DNA from 4 places in the Bacillus xiamenensis genome. Region 1 is predicted to be linked to each of the others. Evidence: riboswitches for the same ligand, from Rfam matches in the RefSeq annotation. Region 1 holds a riboswitch; each other region holds the start of a gene.

Region 1 (3,537 bases):
TTCTCACTGTGACACCAGGAATTCGTTTACCAAATGATCAAACCGATGACCAAAAGCGTGTGGCGACACCTGCCTTTGCAAAAGAGCAAGGTGTTTCACAAATCGTTGTTGGGAGATCCATCACGAAAGCCGTAAACCCAGTGGACGCCTATCAACAAATTTTGAAAGAGTGGGAGTGACTGCCGTATGAAAATGAAAATCGCTAAACATCTATTACAAATCAAAGCTGTCTCTTTAAAACCAGACGAACCATTTACATGGGCGAGCGGCATCAAATCGCCAATTTACTGCGACAACCGTCTGACCTTGTCGTATCCAGAAGTCAGAAATGACATTGCGGAAGGTTTAAAAGATTTGATTCTCTCTCATTTCGAGGGTGCTGAAGTCATCGCAGGTACTGCAACAGCAGGTATTCCGCATGCGGCATTAGCGGCAGACCGTTTGAATGTGCCGATGTGTTATGTGAGAAGTAAGCCAAAAGCGCACGGAAAAGGAAATCAAATTGAAGGAGCCGTATCGCCTGGTCAAAAGGTGGTCGTTGTAGAAGACCTCATCTCAACCGGGGGCAGCGTTCTTGACGTGGTTGCCGCTCTAGAAGAAGAAGGCTGTGACGTACTTGGGGTTGTGGCTATCTTCACATACGGCCTGCCAAAAGCAGCAGCAGCTTTTCAAGAGAAAAACATTCCATATGTCACACTCACAGACTATGACACACTGACTGAAGCGGCACTTGAGCTAAAAGCGATTGATCCTTCTTCTATGAATAAACTAAAACGATGGAGAGAAGATCCTTCGTCTGAATCTTGGATGGAAGAAACGGTCTAAAAGCTGTGCAGCAAAGCACAGCTTTTCTTTTGGTTAAAAATAGTAAAATAGACTCAAATTTAAATAAAAACTAATCCTATCAATAAAGTCGGGTTGACTTTTGTTTGAATTGTGTTAATATTTAATACAAATTAAAATTCTTATCCAGAGAGGTGGAGGGACTGGCCCGATGAAGCCCAGCAACCTGCGATTCGCAAGGTGCTACTTCCTGCAAAATGATTCTATTTTGAAAGATAAGGAAATCGCGAACTTCCTCATCTTTCTTTCGGACTGAAAGAAAGTTTTTTTATTTTAACGGTGAGGAGGAAGAGGAGATGGAATTGAAACAAAATCAGGATGAGGACTTAGTGAAGCACATGAAAGAACTGATTGGGGATATGAAATTTGGTTCGATTACGTTGATTGTTCAGGACGGTCAAGTGATTCAAGTGGAAAAAAATGAAAAAATCAGATTGAAGTAATGCGGAGAACAGTAATAGGAGCAGTACTCCGAAAGGGGAGAAATAATGTTAACTTATGAAAATTGGCAAGAGCCGTCCATTACATTTCAAGAGGACGATTTGTATAAAGGAGCCCTATCTGTGCTGAAATGGGCGTACGGCCACTATGGTGATCAGCTCGTTTATGCATGTAGTTTTGGCATTGAGGGTATTGTCCTAATTGATCTGATTGCAAAAGTAAAAAAGGATGCGAGAATTGTCTTTTTAGATACAGGTCTGCATTTCAAAGAAACATACGACACCATTGATGCAGTCAAGGAAAGATATCCTGGTTTAGACATCGTGCTGAAAACCCCTGAGCTGACAGTGGAACAGCAAAACGAGCAGCATGGTGATAAATTATGGGAAACGAATCCTCAAAGCTGCTGCCATATGCGGAAGGTCATTCCTTTGCAAGAGGCACTATCTGGCTATCCGGCATGGCTTTCTGGCTTAAGAAGAGAGCAATCACCAAAACGAGCAGGGACGAACTTCTTAAATAAAGATGAGAAATTTAAATCAGTAAAAGTATGTCCGCTCATCCACTGGACGTGGAAGGACATTTGGAGATATACGTCTAGAGAAGAACTTACTTATAATCCGCTGCACGACCAGGGATATCCGAGCATCGGATGTGCTCCGTGTACACAGCCAGCATTTACAGCAGATGACCTGCGTTCTGGTAGATGGTCAGGGACAGCAAAGACCGAGTGCGGATTACATGAGTAAGGGAGCATAATGTATGGAAATCGCCGCAATTTTATTTAGTTTATTCTTTGCTTTAAACATTGGCGCAAGCGGAGCAGCCGCTTCGATGGGTATCGCATATGGATCAGGTGCCATTAAAAAGCCAATTTATGCACTCAGCGTTTGTGCAGTAGGGATATTAGCAGGCTCAGTGATTGGCGGCGGAGAGGTCGTCAAAACGATCAGCTCTGGGATTATGCCGGAATCTGTCATCACACTTGAAATTGTGTGTATCATTATTGGCTCTGCCGCATTATCACTTTTCATCGCGAATCTCATGGCCATTCCATTATCAACAAGTGAAGTCACAGTAGGTGCTGTGGTCGGTGTGGCCGTCGCGTATAAAGTGCTGTATGTGAAATCTATTTTAGTGATTGTCGCCTTTTGGATTATCATCCCGCTTGTCGCCTTTGTTTTTACCTTTGTCGTTGTCAAAATCATCAGATTGTTCCCTAAACGGACATTATCAAAAAAGGGAACATTGATTTTATCTGTGCTTCTCATTATCAGCGGATTTCTAGAGGCGTTTTCAGCAGGGATGAACAATGTCGCTAATGCCGTCGGTCCCCTTGTCGCCTCAGGTGTTTTGACAGTTGGGCAAGGAACCCTTTACGGAGGAATCTTTGTTGCATTTGGTGCGCTTTTGCTAGGCAGAAGGGTCCTTGAAACAAACGGCAAGAAAATTACCCGCTATCAAACGGGAGAAGGAATTCTATTATCGAGTACCGGCGCAGGACTTGTGATCGTCAGCTCTATTTTTGGGCTACCCGTTCCACTTACCCAAATCACCTCCTCGTCTATTATCGGGCTTGGTATGGCAAAGGGCGGACCGAACATTTTTCATAAACATGTCGTGAAAAAAATGCTGAAAGTCTGGGTTGTGTCACCTTTCTTATCACTCAGTCTCTCGTATTTGCTCGTGAGCCTTTTCTTAAAAGGAGACTATTACTCTATCTTTATCATGATGAGTGTACTGCTTGCCTCACTTGGTGCACTGAGTCTAATGAAAGCAGTCAAAAATGAGAGCAGCTCGATTCATGAACAGGGCGGCGGGATTTAAACACAAATCCGACTATTATGATCTACTAAATATGAACATTGAGAGGAAGATGAACAAATGAGTTTAACACCACATGGTGGCGTATTAATTAATCGAGTAAATGAAGAATTTGATCTAAGCACAGCTGCGAAGGAAATTGAACTGGATGCTATCTCTTTTGCAGACCTTGAACTCATTGCAATTGGCGGGTATAGTCCAATTGAAGGGTTTTTAACAAGAACTGATTATGAAGCGGTTGTCAGCAGTATGCGGCTAGCAAGTGGTGTCGTTTGGTCTCTTCCGATTACGCTGCCAGTCACTAAGGAAAAGGCAGCGGAGATTCGTCAAGGTGATATTGTACGTCTATCGTACAATGGAACGGTATACGGGGTCATTGAAGTGGAAGACAAATACACACCGGATAAGGAAAAAGAAGCAGTGAATGTG
Region 2 (3,537 bases), 1.1 Mb from region 1:
TTGTCTAATTTCGTTTCACATTTTTAGCTTTTTGTAGAATTTTTTTAATCAAAAGGAAAACCGCTTAAAATAAGCGGTTTTGTATGTTGTTATTGTCCTAAGGCTTCCTGACGAAGCAAGTCGGCTTTATCTGTTTTTTCCCATGGAAGATCCAAGTCATGACGGCCAAAGTGTCCGTATGCAGCTGTTTGTTTATAGATTGGACGACGCAAGTCAAGCATTTTAATAATGCCGGCCGGACGAAGATCAAAGTTTGCACGAACCACTTCAATTAATTTTTCTTCAGACGCTTTTCCTGTTCCAAACGTATCAATTGAAATTGAGACTGGCTGTGCAACACCAATTGCATAAGCAAGCTGTACTTCACAAGAATCTGCAAGACCTGCTGCTACGATGTTTTTCGCTACATAGCGAGCCGCATATGCTGCTGAACGGTCAACCTTCGTTGCATCCTTCCCAGAGAAAGCACCGCCTCCGTGACGAGCATAGCCTCCGTACGTATCAACAATAATTTTACGTCCAGTTAAACCAGCATCCCCTTGAGGTCCACCAATCACGAAACGGCCTGTTGGGTTAATGAAGTACTTTGTCTCTTCATCAATAAGTTCACTTGGAACGACAGGACGAATGACATGCTCTTTTAAGTCGCTTTGAATTTGTTCAAGCGTCACTTCTGGTGCATGCTGTGTAGAAATAACGACTGTGTCAATACGAACCGGTTTGTTTTGTTCATCATATTCAACGGTTACTTGTGTTTTTCCGTCAGGACGAAGGTATGCAAGTGTTTCATTCTTGCGTACTTCTGTTAAACGACGAGATAATTTATGCGCTAGTGAAATCGGCAGCGGCATCAGCTCTTCTGTTTCGTTGTTTGCAAAACCAAACATAAGGCCTTGGTCACCTGCACCGATTGCATCAAGTTCTTCTTCAGTCATTGTACCTTCACGTGCTTCAAGCGCTTGGTCTACACCTTGTGCAATATCAGCAGACTGTTCATCAATTGATGTAAGAACCGCGCATGTTTCCGCATCAAACCCATATTTCGCACGTGTATAGCCAATTTCCTTAATCGTGTCACGTACTGTCTTTGGAATGTCGACATAAGTAGACGTTGTAATCTCACCGCTTACTAATACGAGACCGGTTGTTACAGAAGTTTCACAGGCAACACGTGCATTAGGATCTTTCTTTAAAATTTCATCCAAAATGCTGTCTGAAATTTGATCACAGATTTTATCCGGATGTCCTTCGGTCACTGATTCTGAAGTAAATAAACGACGATTTTGACTCATAATGGCTATTTCCTCCTGTACAAGACCACACCATCCCAAGATGAGGCCTCCAATATGATACGGAACTCGTTCCCTCTTATATTTCAAAACGTTTATATTAGAGATGTTATTGGCAATTTGTTCATATGATATCCCAAAAATAAAAAAACCATTTCCTTCATTGCGAGGAAAGGGTCTGAGATCGCATGCCTTTCACTCTTATCGCTCAAGGTGTTTTTGTACCTTGCATCAGGTTAGCACCTTGGTTTCTCAGCATGTTCATGCCTTTTTCATAAGAAACCGGTTGCTGGGCTTCGTCGGGCCTGTCCCTCCACCAGCTCGGGATAAGAGTATCCGTTCAATAAGATATCTTATCTTAAACCCTTGCGTCATGTCAATGCTTCATAGGAATTATCTCCCCTCTTTTTTTACCTCATCTTTCACATCACCAAAAAGCATATTTTCATAGCAGAAATGAAAAAACACACACAAAAATATTTAAATAGTATAGACTATTATTATCAATGTGTTATACTAATCGAAACAAAAACAAATTCAACGGTAAAGGAAGGGTTTTTTATGAACTCAGTGGATTTAAAAGAAGATTTGCAGTCATTGCTCTCATTAGAAAATACGCACCAAAATTTATCTGTTCCGAAACTTGTTGAAAAGATTTTGGCACGTCATGAAGGCGTTTTAACTTCAACAGGTGCTGTCCGCGCGACAACTGGTGCCTACACTGGACGTTCGCCTAAAGATAAATTTATTGTAAAAGAAGAAAGCTCTGCGCATAACATTGATTGGGGCACAGTGAATCAGCCGATCTCAAAAGACGCATTTGATCGTTTATATACAAAAGTTGTGTCATACTTAAAAGAACGTGATGAACTATTTGTCTTTGAAGGATTTGCGGGTGCTGACGAAAGATACCGTATACCCATTACAGTGGTAAACGAATTCGCATGGCACAATCTCTTTGCAAAGCAGCTATTCATTAGACCTGACGGATCAACACCATCATCAAATGAAAAGCCTTTTACCATCTTATCTGCTCCTCACTTTAAAGCAGATCCTGAAACAGATGGCACAAACTCTGAAACGTTTATTATCGTTTCTTTTGAAAAGCGTACAATTCTGATCGGTGGAACAGAGTATGCAGGAGAGATGAAGAAATCCATTTTCTCTGTCATGAACTACCTTCTCCCTGAACAAGATATTTTATCCATGCACTGCTCAGCTAACGTTGGTCAAGAAGGCGATGTCGCATTATTTTTCGGCCTTTCAGGGACTGGGAAAACGACGCTTTCTGCAAGTGCAAGCCGCAAGCTGATTGGAGACGATGAACACGGCTGGTCTAGCACTGGTGTCTTCAATATTGAGGGCGGATGCTATGCGAAATGTGTGAACTTAAGTGAGGAAAAAGAGCCGCAAATTTACAAAGCCATCAGCTTCGGATCCGTGCTTGAAAACGTGGTGCTGGATGAAGAAACACGTGAAGCGGATTATGATGACACATTCTTTACTGAAAATACACGGGCGGCTTACCCAATCGAAATGATTGATAACATCGTGAAACCAAGTATCGCAGGTCATCCATCTGCCATCGTCTTTTTAACAGCGGATGCTTTTGGTGTTTTACCTCCAATCAGCCGTTTAACGAAAGAACAGGCCATGTATCACTTCCTTAGCGGCTACACAAGTAAATTAGCAGGAACTGAGCGCGGTGTGACATCACCAGAAACGACATTCTCTACTTGCTTCGGTTCACCGTTCTTGCCACTTCCTGCTCACATCTATGCTGAAATGCTTGGCAAAAAAATTGATGAGCATGGCGCAAAAGTATTCCTTGTGAACACAGGCTGGACTGGCGGCGGCTATGGTACGGGCAAACGAATGAACCTGGCTCATACAAGAGCGATGGTGCAGGCAGCCATCGAAGGCGATCTTGACAATGCTGAAATAATCACTGACGACATCTTTGGATTACACATCCCGCTTCATATTCCAGGGGTGCCAGATGAAGTCCTTCAGCCTGCTAAAACATGGGCTGATCAAGAGGCTTACCGAGAAAAAGCCTACTTCCTTGCAAACGAATTTAAAAAGAATTTCAAAAAATTCAGCCATGCAGCAAGTGACATCGAAGCAAAAGGCGGACCACTCGTCTAATCAAAAGACAAAAGCTGAGGGGATCATTCCCTCAGCTTTTTTAATTCGTTGAATGCAATGATACAAGACGGTAAGTCACCTTCGTGACATCGTCTGACAG
Region 3 (3,537 bases), 200 kb from region 1:
GATCCGACCGTTAATCCAAGTGCGATCTGCTCCGCTTTTCGGTCTATTTGTTCATCCGCTCGATGTGTTAATACGTATGTTGCCAGTAATTCACTCACTAGGAATCCCCTTTCGATTGCGTCCTGTATATGGTCAGTAAAAAAACCTCTTTAAGTGCTTTGTCAGCGCATTAAAGAGGTTTCGTCTCATTCATCCGAATCTTATCTCTCAGCGCTTGCTGCAAGAATTAGCACCGTGCTTCATGGAAGTCGGTTGCCGGGCTTCATTGGGCTAGTCCCTCTGCCTACTCTTGATAAGAATATTCAATTTTCTTAAATATTGCCTGAATTATCGCACCATTTTTTTACGTTGTCAATGGCTTTTTTTCAAACAGCTGCAATGCAGCGATGCGTTCAGCGGCTTCTTTTAACCGCTCCTCACTTGTTAAAAGACCGACTCTGACATAGCCTTCACCGTGAGCGCCAAAGCCATTTCCCGGCGCAACGACAACATGTGCTTTCTCTAATAATACATCAGAAAAGGTTTCAGATGTATACCCTTCAGGCACCTTTAACCAGGCAAAAAATGATCCCTTTGGTGCGCTTACGTCCCATCCAATCTCTTTACATGCATGAATCCAAGTGTTCCGCCTTTTTTCGTACCGGTCATTTTGCACCCGTACACACGTTTGATCGCTTAAAAGTGCTTCCGCCGCAGCATCTTGAGTCGCTTTAAACAGCGACACAAACAGATGATCCTGATAAAGCTCAATGGCTTCGATGACAGAGGCATTCCCTACTGCAAAACCGACTCTCCAGCCGGCCATATTATACGTTTTGGACAATGTGTAAATTTCAATGCCAGTCTCTTTCGCCCCATCTATTTGCAGAAAGCTGATCGGCTTTTCGCCGTCAAATCCAATGCCTCCATAAGCAAAATCATGCACAACACACATTTTGTGTTCATTCGCAAACGTAACAGTTTCCTCAAAAAAAGTCCGGCTTGCAGTCGCACCAGTAGGATTATTTGGGTAATTTAAGTACATCAATTTTGCCTTTTTCTTATCATCCTCAGACAGTCGATTGTAGTCAGGTAAAAAATTATTTTTTTCAAGAAGCGGCATGGTCACCATGTGAGCTCCAGCAAGCACGGCACCCGACCAGTAATCAGGATAACCTGGATCTGGGACAAGCAGCGTATCACCTGGATTAAGTAAGCATTGCGGTAGCTCGACTAGTCCCGCTTTCCCCCCAAATAAGATGGCAATTTCCGTCTTCGGATCAAGTGAGACGCCATATTCTCTTTCGTAAAAAACTGCGGCTGCCTTTTTTAGTTTTGCCGTTCCGCGAAATGAGGAATATTGATGATTTTCGGGCTTTGCTACCGCTTCTTGCATCGCTTTTACAATATGCGGCGGGGTGGGCTGATCAGGATTTCCCTGGCCTAAATTAATGACATCTGCCCCTTCCTTCACTTTTTTCTGCACTTTTTGAACAAGCGACGCAAAAAACTGTTTCGGTAATTGTTTCAATACATCTGATTGCTGGAATTCCATTTCTTCACCTTCTATTCAAGTTACGTGACAATACAATCACTGTAATGGATTGTTTTATGAATTGTAAAGCAATTTTGAAAAAAGATTGACATGTGATGCGTGGCTCTGATAATATCTTAAATTAAGAAATGCATGCAGACATGAAACAATTACATATTGATTTCTCTTATCGAGAGTTGGGCGAGGGATTTGGCCTTTTGACCCCAACAGCAACCGACCGTTAATACCACTGTGAAGTGGGGCGCAGCAAGTACAGCGCCAAGACAATTGTCTTATAGGGCACGGTGCTAATTCCATCAGACGTATGTGCTGAGAGATAAGAGAGGCTTCGAGCATACACGCGATCAAGCCTCTTTCTCTCAGGAGAAAGAGGCTTTTTTATATGATTTGGAGGGGAAGCAATTGGTTACACTTACGGCATCATATGAAGAATTAACAGAGAGTTCGGCAGTCGCACTGGCCATTAGACTTGGATTAATCCAAGAAAGCAGTCATTTGACATGTACCGAAATCGGTGACGGGAATTTAAATTACGTCTTTCATATTTTTGATCACAAACGCGAAAAAGGGCTGATTATTAAGCAAGCTCTTCCCTATGCAAAGGTCGTTGGGGAAAGCTGGCCTCTCACATTAGACCGCGCAAGAATCGAAAGTGCAGCACTCATCAAGCAGTCAGAATATGTACCGCACCTTGTACCAGAAGTCTATTATTCAGATACAGCTCTTGCGGTGACAGCAATGGAGGATCTATCACACCTTGAAATCGTCAGAAAAGGGCTAATTGCCGGAAAACATTATCCGTATTTATCAGATCATGTCGGTGAATTTTTAGGCAAAACGTTATTTTACACATCTGACTTTGCCACAAATCCTAAAATTAAAAAACAATTCGTGAAGCAGTTTACGAACCCTGATCTCTGTGACATCACAGAAAAACTCGTCTTCACAGATCCTTTCTTTGATAGTGAAACAAATGACTTCGAAGAGGAATTAAAAGAAGAGGCAAAAGCGCTGTGGGCTGACCTTGAACTGCAAGCAAAAGCAGCAGAGCTAAAGCATATCTTCTTAACATCGGCTGAAACACTGGTTCATGGCGATCTTCATTCAGGAAGTATTTTTGCAAACGAAACGGAAACGAAAATCATTGATCCAGAATTCGCTTTTTACGGTCCATTTGGATTCGATATCGGTCACTTTATAGCCAATCTCTTCATAAATGCTTTATCTCATGAGAATGAACAGATGCAGCAGCATCTTTTTGACCATGTCGTCAATGTGTGGGCAACATTCAAAGAAGTATTCACAAAAGCCTGGAAAGAAGACAGCATTGAAGCGTATAGTGTATCGGACAGCTTTTTGGAAGCAACCTTAGAGCGTATTTTAAAAGAAGCGGCAGGCTTTGCCGGCTGTGAGCTTGTTCGCCGAACCATCGGTCTTGCTAATGCGGCTGATCTTGATGCAATTCCATCACATTCGAGAAGGCTTCATCAGAAAAAAGTAGCAATTACGCTCGGAAAAACATTCATCAAACAATATCATGCAGTGGAAACAGCGTCTGACCTCGTCGCATTATTCCAGCAAACTGTAAAGGAGTGACGAGTTTTGTCTAAAGAATTTGAAGTTCCCCGTTCCGTCGAATGGGAAGAAAACCGTATCAACATTTTGAATCAGCAAAAATTACCGGCTGAAACCGTGTTTGAGCATTTATATACAAAAGAAGATGTGTATGATGCAATTGTGACGTTAAAAGTACGCGGAGCACCTGCTATAGGCATTACAGCGGCATTTGGGCTGGCGCTTAGTGCCCAAGAGATTGATACAGAGGACATTGATGTGTTTAAACAAGAAGTCGCCCGTCTAAAAGAATATTTAAACAGTGCCCGTCCAACCGCTGTGAACCTCGCCTGGGCATTAGAACGGCTTTTTCAGCGTATTGAACGTGCTGCTTCGGTGAATGCTGCCAAAACAGACCTTGTCCATGAAGCCATTCAAATTCAAATCGA
Region 4 (3,537 bases), 1.6 Mb from region 1:
GCAAACAGGAGAAGACAGTAAATTCCCATTCATGTCTTATGTGATTTTCCCGGGAAATGTTGGCTCAAAGGATACGTTAAAAGAAGCTGTAGACATACTTGAAGGATAAAGCATAGGGAGTGTTCACGCTCCCTCATGCAACACAAAGGAGGAAAGATCATGTCATTAGTTTTTATTGGACTTGGCGTTTTGTTATTACTTTTACTTATGGTGGTCTTTAAGTTAAACGCTTTCATTTCATTGATTATTGTCTCTTTAATTGTTGCCGTGTTAGAGGGCATGTCACCACTTGAAGCGATCGCATCTGTCGAAAAAGGGCTCGGAAGCACACTCGGTCACTTAGCATTGGTTCTTGGTTTTGGAGCGATGCTTGGTAAATTGATGGCTGATTCTGGCGGTGCTCAGCGTATCGCGATGACACTCATCGACCGATTTGGTATCGGAAAAATTCAATGGGCGACGATGCTGACTGGTTTTGTTATCGGAATTGCTCTATTTTATGAAACCGGATTCATCATTCTCATTCCATTAGTCTTTACCATTGCTCAAGCCGCAAGACTTCCTGTGTTGTATGTGGGAATGCCGCTCGTCGCTGCACTCATTACAACACACGGCTTCCTCCCTCCTCACCCAGGGCCGACAGCCATTGCCAATGTATTTCAAGCCAATATGGGACAAACCTTATTAATTGGAATCATTTTAGCGATTCCTGCTGTTTTAGTAGGCGGACTTCTCTTTACAAAACTATTTAAAAAGGATCAACTGCACGCACACATTCCAAAGAATTTATTTAATCCAAAGGAATTTACAGAAGATGAAATGCCTAGCTTCGGCATTAGCATTTTCACCGCTGTTTTGCCTGTATTGCTCATGACATTCAGAGCATGTTTAGAAATTTTCTTCCCGTCCTCTCCACTGCTACCGGCGGCTGAGTTTTTAGGTGAGCCCGCGATCGCCCTATTAATCTCTGTGCTGCTTGCCATCTACACATTTGGCCTTGGCAGAGGAAAGAGCATGCAGGACGTCATGAAGTCGATTACGGATTCAATTGGCTCCATTGCGATGATTCTATTGATCATTGCAGGTGGCGGCGCCTTTAAACAGGTGCTCATTGACAGCGGTGTTGATCAATACATTGCAGGGATTATGCAAGGAAGCACACTGTCTCCTCTGCTCCTCACCTGGCTGATTGCCGCTGTCCTTCGTGTCTCTTTAGGATCAGCCACTGTCGCCGGTCTCACAGCGGCTGGCATTTCTGCACCGCTGATTGGTTTGACGGGTGTCAGCCCGGAATTAATGGTGATTGCAACAGGTGCCGGGAGTATTACATTCTCTCATGTGAATGATGCGGGTTTCTGGATTTACAAAGAATACTTTAATCTGTCGATGGCTCAAACCTTTAAAACTTGGACATTGATGGTGACTGTTCTTTCACTTGTCGGACTAGCTGGTGTCCTCGTCGCTGATTTGTTCATGTAGGAAAATAAATTGTAAAAACCATTGACTTTTTCTCAAAAAGGTTGAATAATTGTGTTTATTAAGAAAATTGAATCAAAAGGTAACCTTATTAAGAGTGGTGGAGGGACTGGCCCTGTGAAACCCGGCAACCGCTGTTCCTCGGAACAGAATGGTGCTAATTCCTTAAACAAGCTGATGCTTGTTTGAAGATAAGGCAGAGATCTCACAGTATATGATGCTCTTCCTTATCCAAGGAAGAGCTTTTTTATTTGAATGTTAACCTGAAGAAAGAAGGGATTCAGCATGACACAAGTACAAACCATCGGAAAGAAAACAACAAAGCCGCCATTTCGCGCAGATCAAGTAGGGAGTTTGCTTCGTTCTGAGCGCATCAAAGAAGCTCGCAAGCAAAAAGCCGACGGTACACTGACAGCAGAGCAGCTAAGGCAAATTGAAAACGAGGAAATTACACGTATTGTAGAGAAGCAAAAGGAAATTGGATTAGAGGTTGTCACAGATGGAGAATTCAGACGTGCATGGTGGCATTTTGACTTTCTAGAAGGACTTGATGGAGTCGAAGGATTTGAAGCAGACCAGGGCATTCAATTCCACAACACGACGACAAAAGCGAGAGGCATCAAGGTAACAGGCAAGATTGATTTTACAGATCATCCAATGCTAGAGGATTATCGCTTCCTTCACAGCATCGCGGGTGATCATACGGCTAAAATGACGATTCCAAGCCCGAATATGCTCTTTTTCCGCGGCAAGCTAGATGAAGGTGTGTATGACAGTTTAGATGAATTCCACCATGACGTGGCACAGGCTTATAAAAAAGCCATCCGTGCATTTTATGATGCTGGCTGCCGCTACTTACAGCTAGATGATACAGCATGGGCTGTGTTCTTCTCTGAAAAGGGACATGAACAAATCAAAGCCTTTGGCCGCGAGGAAAATGAACTTCGTGAGTCGTTTGCAAAAACAATTAATGAAGCCGTTGCCGATCGACCAGATGATTTAGTCATTACAATGCACATTTGCCGTGGTAATTTTAAATCGACTTGGGCAGCTGAAGGTGGCTACGAAGCCGCAGCAGAAACGATTTTTGACGGCCTAGATCTGGATGGTCTCTTTTTAGAATTCGACGATGATCGTTCTGGCGGATTTGAACCCCTTCGATATGTGAAGAATCCAAACCTTCAAATCGTACTTGGCCTGATCACGTCAAAGTACGGCGAGCTTGAGCCAGTGGAACAGATCAAAAAACGAATCGAGGAAGCGGCTCAATACGTGGACATCAACCAAATCTGTTTGAGCCCGCAATGCGGATTTGCTTCAACAGAGGAAGGCAATCTGTTAACAGAAGAGCAGCAATGGGAAAAGCTGCGTCATGTGATTGAGATTGCGGATCAAGTGTGGAAATAAAATGTATAGTCCTAAGCTCTCTTGGCTTAGGGCTTTTTTTATTAAAAAAAGAACTGCCATTCAGCAGTTCTTCAGGTTGTTGACAAAGAATGCGAGGTTTTGTCTACATCTTTCTTTTCTTAGTTTCGCAATCTTGATACGATATTCTCTTTTGACAGTTCTTTCTTCATACGTTTTGTGATGATGTAGCGCACAAACCATTTATTCAGTATAACCAAGACGAGAAGAAGTCCAACTGCTGTACCGCCAATCCATAAAATGACCTCTCCTGGTAATTGTCCAAGTAACAAAGCACCCAAGACAGCAATGAGTATTACCGCCACAATATACACTCTTAGATTCATCTTATCTATACTACGGTAGAATTGCTTGATCATATCCTTGGGTGACATCCCATTTAAATACAAGGACAACAAATCTCGATTCAAAATGCTAATTAGTGTATGCATCTGACCTCGATAAATAAAAGCAATGACCACAAATAAAATGGTCTGAAATACGACAAGCAACAAAAATGACAATTTTGAATTAGCAACTAATTTCTCTAGCCCTTGCGCTTGATAGTATACAAAAACGTCCTCTTCATCAAACATCCGATCAAACTGGTTCACAAACTCATAAATATCCTCGGTTTTATTTAAATGAACAATGAGT

Evidence for each region. Region 1 has a riboswitch for S-adenosylmethionine ahead of BK049_RS18640 (YezD family protein). Riboswitches for the same ligand answer to the same signal wherever they lie in the genome.
Region 2: it holds a riboswitch for S-adenosylmethionine, as region 1 does, so the genes downstream of both, metK (methionine adenosyltransferase) here and BK049_RS18640 (YezD family protein) in region 1, are expected to answer to the same signal.
Region 3: it holds a riboswitch for S-adenosylmethionine, as region 1 does, so the genes downstream of both, mtnK (S-methyl-5-thioribose kinase) here and BK049_RS18640 (YezD family protein) in region 1, are expected to answer to the same signal.
Region 4: it holds a riboswitch for S-adenosylmethionine, as region 1 does, so the genes downstream of both, BK049_RS09145 (5-methyltetrahydropteroyltriglutamate--homocysteine S-methyltransferase) here and BK049_RS18640 (YezD family protein) in region 1, are expected to answer to the same signal.

The regions. Positions count from the first base shown of each region.
Region 1 is NZ_CP017786.1:164,875-168,411, reverse strand. Features, by position in the region: gene pyrF (orotidine-5'-phosphate decarboxylase) at 1-179, shown strand, start outside; gene pyrE (orotate phosphoribosyltransferase) at 187-825, shown strand; SAM riboswitch class I at 963-1,065, shown strand; gene BK049_RS18640 (YezD family protein) at 1,140-1,286, shown strand; gene BK049_RS00795 (phosphoadenylyl-sulfate reductase) at 1,332-2,033, shown strand; gene BK049_RS00790 (sulfate permease) at 2,047-3,111, shown strand; gene sat (sulfate adenylyltransferase) at 3,169-3,537, shown strand, end outside.
Region 2 is NZ_CP017786.1:2,662,917-2,666,453, reverse strand. Features, by position in the region: gene metK (methionine adenosyltransferase) at 90-1,292, opposite strand; SAM riboswitch class I at 1,488-1,622, opposite strand; gene pckA (phosphoenolpyruvate carboxykinase (ATP)) at 1,851-3,437, shown strand; gene BK049_RS13595 (DUF2584 domain-containing protein) at 3,478-3,537, opposite strand, start outside.
Region 3 is NZ_CP017786.1:366,478-370,014, forward strand. Features, by position in the region: gene mtnW (2,3-diketo-5-methylthiopentyl-1-phosphate enolase) at 1-98, opposite strand, end outside; SAM riboswitch class I at 198-299, opposite strand; gene BK049_RS01800 (pyridoxal phosphate-dependent aminotransferase) at 344-1,534, opposite strand; SAM riboswitch class I at 1,699-1,856, shown strand; gene mtnK (S-methyl-5-thioribose kinase) at 1,937-3,130, shown strand; gene mtnA (S-methyl-5-thioribose-1-phosphate isomerase) at 3,137-3,537, shown strand, end outside.
Region 4 is NZ_CP017786.1:1,809,471-1,813,007, reverse strand. Features, by position in the region: gene BK049_RS09155 (four-carbon acid sugar kinase family protein) at 1-109, shown strand, start outside; gene BK049_RS09150 (gluconate:H+ symporter) at 160-1,479, shown strand; SAM riboswitch class I at 1,562-1,674, shown strand; gene BK049_RS09145 (5-methyltetrahydropteroyltriglutamate--homocysteine S-methyltransferase) at 1,762-2,883, shown strand; gene BK049_RS09140 (hypothetical protein) at 3,003-3,537, opposite strand, start outside.